One region of the Mycolicibacterium sp. HS_4_1 genome, then DNA from elsewhere that is predicted to be linked to it. Evidence: predicted binding sites of a transcription regulator. Region 1 holds the regulator's gene; the other holds the start of a gene.
What was found. Region 1 encodes LexA, which represses DNA repair genes until DNA is damaged. Its sites were predicted from a motif close to CGAACANNTGTTCG; they were not measured.
Positions count from the first base shown of each region.

Region 1 (3,411 bases):
AGAAGTTCACGGGTGGGTCGATCTCGTGGAACAAGTCGAGCCACGAGTTCAGTACCGAGCCGGCGGACCTGGCGTCGCAGTTGAGCGGTCTGCAGGTCCCCAGTGTCGACCTCCCGGGCGGAGTGAACGCGCAGCCCGAGGAGTCCGGCAAGTGGTACCAGTTCCACTGGTGGTGGCTGCTGGCGATCATCCCGCTGTTGCTGGTGGTGTCGGGCATCGTGATCGCGGCGCTGCTGCGGCGCCGGCGGCGGGCCGGCCAGGATGTTTTCGACGAGCACGATACGTACGACTACGACGACCACGACGACCACGATTTCGGTGACGGGGAGTACGGCGACCCGCAGTATGCGGACGACGGCGGCGACACCGAGTACGCCGCCGACTTCGCGCCCGAGACCGAGCATTTCGACGCTCCGCGCGGCGGGCCCGAATTCCAGAGCAACCCGGACGTCATCGACACCGCGCCGACGGTGTACCCCGATTTCACGGCCGAGCAACCTGCAGACGAGGGTGAGTCGACGGCACAGGCCGAAGCCGAGGCCCAGCCCGTGGACGCTGCCGAGCCGGCCGAGCCCGCTGAGTCCGAGCCGGACGCTCACGAGCCCGCCGACGAACCGACGGCATCGGTGCAACTTCCCGAGGCCCTGCGCCGCGGGAGCGCGGCGGCGGGCCTGACCGCGGCTGGGCTGGCAGGGTTCGCGGGCCTGCGGCCTCGAGACTCCGGCGACCGTGTGTGGGTCGCGCCGGCCGCCGCGGACGCCGGGGCCCCGAACGCTGACGTGCACGCGCCCGAGGAGCAGGTCGTCGATGCTGCGCCGGCCCAGGTCCCGGCGAGCGAACCACCGAGCGAACCGACGGCCGAGCCGCGCGCGGACGCCACGCCGGCAGAGGACACTGTGACGGCAGAGGACACTGTGACGGCCGGTCCGGCCAGTGGCAGGCACCATGCCTTGGGCGCGGAGGAGCCCGAGACCGCGCAGATGTCGTTCCGCGTGGCGACCGGCGCGGAGCCGCCTGCCGGCTACGTCATCAAGGCCAACACGAAGTCGGGTCTGTACTGGGTGCCGGGTGCGCTCGGATACGACGACGCTGACGTCGAAATCTGGTTTGCCAGTGAGGAATTCGCGGTCACCAACGGATTCGTCCGAGGCTGACCCCGCCGACGGCTGAGCCCCGCTGCGAGCGACTGCAGCGGGGCTCGACTATTGGTCTGGCAGGCGTCAGATCTTGCGGATGACGGTCACGACCTTGCCGAGGATGACCGCGTCGTTGCCCGGGATCGGGTCGAACGCCGGGTTGTGCGGCATGAGCCACACCTGGCCCTTGGTGCGCTTGAAGGTCTTCACCGTGGCTTCACCGTCGATCATCGCCGCGACGATGTCCCCGTTGTCGGCCACATTCTGCTGGCGCACGACGACCCAGTCGCCGTCGCAGATCGCCGCGTCGATCATGGATTCGCCGACCACCTTCAGCAGGAACAACGAGCCCTCGCCCACGAGCTCGCGGGGGAGCGGGAAGACGTCTTCGACGGCTTGCTCGGCGAGGATCGGACCGCCCGCGGCGATCCGGCCGAGCACCGGGACGAAAGTCGGCTCGGGCAGGGTGTCCGAACCCGCCACGTCGGTGGTGATGGCGGCGCCGGTCGAGTCGTCCGCGCCCCGGACGTCCACGGCTCGTGGGCGGTTCGGATCGCGGCGCAGATAGCCCTTCTTCTCCAGCGTGCGCAGCTGGTGGGCCACCGATGAGGTGGAGGTCAGGCCGACGGCATCGCCGATCTCGCGGATGCTGGGTGGGTAGCCGCGCGTCGTCACCGAGGTGCGGATGACGTCGAGGATGGTCCGCTGACGTTCTGTGAGGCTGCTGGCCCGGCCACCCGACTGGGTTTCGGGGGTGCGATCGGTGCGGTCCGGGGTATCGGTGCTGTCGCTCATGTGAACGAATCTAGCCCAGTGCACACGATTGATCAAACATGTGTTCGAGATCGGGCGGATCGGCGTGTCGCGGCCGCCTCCCGCTGGTGACGTGGCGAAAGCGGGGGGCGAATCGGCGGAACGGAACTTGTCGGTGGGTCGTCGTATCGTTCGCAACAGTTCGATCACATGTTCTACCGTTCGAACATTTGGGCGATATAGTCGAACACAAGAGCGATCGAACCTATGTACGAACTCAGGAGAGGAACCGACATGACCGTCATCACCCGCGAGTACCCCACCGACGTCGTCGTCCGCACCGTGCCTCGGCGTGCAGACGTGAATCGTCACCGCCAGGCCCGGCTGCGGCCGGCCGGTTCCCGTCCCTCGGGTGCGGCGTTCCAGCATCGGGGCACGGGCGTGCTGAGCTCCCGTGCCTCGCACCGGCGCAACCCGGTCACGCCCTTGACCACGGTGCTGCTGGCTCTCGTCGCCGCGGGCATCACGGTGTGGCTGGGCCTGGTCGCGCAGTTCGGAGAGTCTGTTCAGCCGACCGCGTCGACCGCATCCGTACCCGCGCAGCTGGCGGTGGTCCGGGTGCAGACCGGGGAGTCGATTCAGCAGGTCGCCCGGCGCGTGGCGCCCGACGCACCCGTCAGCGCCGTCGTCGACCGCATCAAGGAGCTCAACAAGCTGCCATCGGTGGCCCTGGACGCCGGGCAGACGCTGATCGCTCCGGTCGGCTGAGGACAGCCCGTGCGCACCTTGATCGGCACGGCGCCCGGCCGGGTCCGAGCGGCACGGGTAGGCTCGAGACCGTTCGAAACGGTCGATTGTCGGTGCGGCGAAGGAGCGGTGATGCACTGTCCGTTCTGCCGGCATCCGAACTCGCGCGTGGTCGATTCGCGCGAAGCTGACGAAGGCCAGGCGATTCGTCGTCGCCGGTCATGCCCGGAATGTGGCCGCCGGTTCACCACGGTGGAGACCGCTGTGGTCGCGGTGGTCAAACGAAGCGGCGTCACCGAACCGTTCAGTCGGGACAAGGTGATCAAGGGCGTACGGCGCGCGTGCCAGGGTCGGCAGGTCGACGACGACGCCCTGAACCAGTTGGCCCAGAAGGTCGAAGATGCGGTGCGGGCCACCGGTTCTCCCGAAGTGCCGAGCCATGAGGTCGGATTGGCGATCCTCGGTCCTCTGCGTGATCTCGATGAGGTCGCCTATCTGCGATTCGCCTCGGTGTATCGCTCGTTCTCGTCCGCCGAGGACTTCGAACGCGAAATCGAGGCGTTGCGAGCACACCGCGGCGTGACGTCGCCCGGCTGACCGCCGTTAGGTCGCGCTGCGTTCGTCGGTCTCCATCGCGTCGAGAACCGCGAACTTCGTATCGTGCGGGGCGTCGATCGACTTCGCGGTGACGCCGGTCTGCAGGAGTCCGCGCAGGGCATCACGGTCGTATACCGACGGCGCGGTCGTGTCGATGAATTCCTCGATGAGCTTCACG
Region 1 covers NZ_CM137261.1:2,505,156-2,508,566, forward strand. Annotated here, with positions in the region: gene ACX12F_RS11930 (LGFP repeat-containing protein) at 1-1,154, shown strand, start outside; gene lexA (transcriptional repressor LexA) at 1,221-1,931, opposite strand; gene ACX12F_RS11940 (LysM peptidoglycan-binding domain-containing protein) at 2,184-2,657, shown strand; gene nrdR (transcriptional regulator NrdR) at 2,769-3,233, shown strand; gene ACX12F_RS11950 (alpha/beta fold hydrolase) at 3,240-3,411, opposite strand, start outside.

Region 2 (3,411 bases), 1.3 Mb from region 1:
ATGGCTCTGCACAGTCCAGGAATCCCGACTTGAGGTCAATGGCCGGCACACCCGTGGGAACATCGAAATCCTGCCCCAGGAAGCCTTTCTCGACCAGAACCGCCTTGGCGCCGCTCCGCAGGATGATGTCGGCCGCCTCCTCGGTCTTGAAGCGGGTGTTGACCGGGACCACCACTGCGCCGGCCGTCAACAGACCCAACGCGGCGAGCACCCAGTTGGCCGAGTTGGGCGCCCAGATGGCGACGCGGTCTCCCTTCGTGACGCCCAGTGCGTGGAAGGCCCCGGCCGCTTGCCGGGTGCGCCCTGCCAGTTCGGCGTACGACAAGCGCAACGGCCCGTCGATAAGCGCCTCCGCGTCGCCGAATCTGTCGGCGGTGCTCAGCACCATCTGCGGAATGGTGTCCCAACTCATGACCGAAGTCCTTGTCGCACCAGGAATTTCTGCACCTTGCCGCTGGCGGTCCGCGGATAGTCCGCCACCTCGTGCAGTTCCTCGGGCCACTTCTGGCGCGCCACGCCCGCAGCCGCGAAGTGTTCGCGAACTTGCTGCAGCGTCGGCAGTGCATGGCCGGGCCGGACGCGCACGACGGCCGCCACGCGCTCGCCCAGCCGGGCATCGGGTGCGGCCACCACCACCGCGTCGGCAATGCTCTCCATACCCAGCAGCACCTCTTCCACTTCCGCGGCACTGACGTTCTCGCCACCACGGATGATCACGTCGGACTTGCGGTCGGTGATGGTGAGATAGCCGTCGTCGTCGAGGAATCCGATGTCGCCGGTGCGGTACCAGCCGTCGTCGTCGAATGCCTTCGCCGTCAGCTCGGCGTCGGTGTAGCCGAGACACAGATCCGGCCCTCGGCTGAAAATCTCGCCCTCATCGGTCAACCGGATCTCGACGCCCGGCCGCGGATCGCCGTCGGTGAACAGGCGCTTCGCCTCGGGTGCGGTCGGATGCGTGCCGGTGATCGACGGATGTTCGGTGCTGCCATACGCCCGGTACACGAAAACGCCGAGATCCGACAGCCGGCGCGTCACGGCCGCCGGCACCGACGATCCGCCCAGGCCAACGGTTTTCAGCAGCGACCGGTGCTCGGCCGTGCAGTCGGGATGGTCGAGCAGGCTCGTGACGAAGTAGGGCGGCCCGCCACCGACCGCCAGTCCGTCGCGTTTCATCAATGCCAGTACCTGGCCGGCATCCCAGCTGTCGCAGAGGTTGATGGGCCGCCCCTCCAGCACCGGGATCAGGAACGCCCCGACCATGCCGATGAAGTGGCCGACGGGCGCGACGGTCAGCTCCTTGCCACGTTTGGTGGGGTACCCGGCGTTGAGTTGGCGTGTCTCGCAGACCAGCGTCTGGTGACTGTGCACGACGCCTTTGGGATTGCTCGTCGTGCCGGAGGTGTAGGCGATCAGCGCGGGCGCCGCCGGATCGACGGGAAGGGTGCCCGCCATCGGTTCCTCGGCGAGCAGGTCATCGAAATCGCGGCCCACCACCGCGACTATCGGCACATCGGCGCACAGATCAGCGTGGTAGGCCGGACGGCCGGCGTTGTCGGCGGTGATGAAAACCCGCGGGTCGGCATCGGTGAGGATGTGCGCCAGTTCCTTGCGGCCGTAGAAGTGCACGATCGGGACGACGACCGCACCGAGGAACGCCGACGCCCAGAACACCGCGGCGGCTTCCATCCAGTTCGGCAGCTGGAAGGCCACGACGTCGCCGGGTCCCACACCACGTGCCCGCAGCCCGGCCGCGAGCCGACGGGCCACGCGCTCGGCCTCGGTGTAGGTGCCGGACCAGCCCCGGACGGCCGAGTGGATCCGGAAGTCAGCGCCTGGAGCGGCCCGCAGGCCGGCGGCCAGCAGGTCACCGACGGTCTCGGTGGTCCACCAGCCGTTGTCTCGGTATCTGACGGCGAGATCAGCGGGGACGGTGCGGTTTACGGGGCTGCGAAGACCAGTCATGACACTGAGGATCGTATTCTCCAAAATTGAGAATGCCAATATCGTCAATTAGGCCATCACTCCGAAAAACTTTGGTCACTTTGTTTGCGCTGGTCACAACAGGTAACTAGGACCACATTCGTCACAGCGAATTGTCGGTACTTCGAACTAATGTTCGAAGTATGGGATTGAGTGATCCGGCCTCCGTCGAGCAGGCGTACGCCGCTTATGAAGCCGCCGCGGCCGCGATCGCATCCCTGGACTACACCGGCCTCGGCGTACGGGAGCTACTGGAACTGCAGTCCCTGCGGGAGAAACTGGCCTGTGCTGCGGAGGCGGTGGGCCACCGGATCCTGGCCGCCCTGGCCGGGCAGACCACCCCGAAGGAGATCGGGGCGAAAAACTGGGCCGACGTCCTGCGCATCCGCCTGCACCTCTCGGGCGAGGAATCCCGCCGCCGGGTCCGGGACATGGAGAATCTCGGCCCCCGGACCGGTCTGACCGGCGAAGTCCTGCCACCACGGTGGGAAGAGGCCGCCCACGCCCAAGCCGCCGGGGCGATCAATCCGGAGCACATCGCGGTGATCGGCAGTTTCATGGCCCATCTACCCACCTGGGTCGATCCGACCACCACCGTGCAGTGCGAACAGTCATTGGTCGCCGGGGCGCGGCATCAAACCCCTGAAGAACTGCGCCGCGCGGCCAACAAACTGCTGTACGAGTTGGATCAGGACGGGCCCGAGCCCGACGATGACGAACGTGACCGCAAACGCGGCATCACCGTGAGCAAGCAGCGGTCTGATGGGACCTCGGAGGTCGCCGGCACCCTCACCCCGCAAGCCCGCGCCTATTGGGATGCGATCTACGAGAAATACGCCGCGCCGGGCATGTGCAACCCCGCCGACCCGACGCCCTGCACATCCGGAACCCCGACCGCCGAACAGATCGCCGGTGACACCCGCACCGTCGCCCAGCGCCAGCACGACGCGCAGATGTGGGTCGCCCGCATGGCCCTGACCTCCGGCATGCTCGGTGAGCACAATGGGCTGCCGGTCTCGGTGGTGGCCACCACCACCCTGCAGGAACTGCAACAGGGTGCCGGCGTCGCCGTCACCCACACCGGGTCGACACTCTCGATCCGAGACGTGATTCGGATGGCCTCCCGCTCGTACTGCTACCTCGCGGTATTCGACCAACACACCAACATCCCGCTCTACCTGGGACGGACCCGGCGCACCGCCACGCCCGGGCAACGCATCATGCTCTTCGCCCGCGACCGCGGCTGCACCAAACCCGGCTGCACCGCCCCGGCCTCGCGCTGCCAAGCCCACCACGCGGTATGCAACTGGCGCGACGACGGCCACACCGACATCACCGACATGACCCTGGCCTGCGGCTGCGACAACGTCCTGGCCGACACCGGCGGCTGGACCACCACCATGAAAAACGGCCGAGCCCACTGGACCCCAC
Region 2 covers NZ_CM137261.1:3,805,700-3,809,110, forward strand. Annotated here, with positions in the region: gene ACX12F_RS18255 (FadD3 family acyl-CoA ligase) at 1-412, opposite strand, end outside; gene ACX12F_RS18260 (AMP-binding protein) at 409-1,962, opposite strand; gene ACX12F_RS18265 (HNH endonuclease signature motif containing protein) at 2,124-3,411, shown strand, end outside.
Region 2: the regulator LexA is predicted to act here: its motif matches at 2,106-2,119, upstream of ACX12F_RS18265 (HNH endonuclease signature motif containing protein).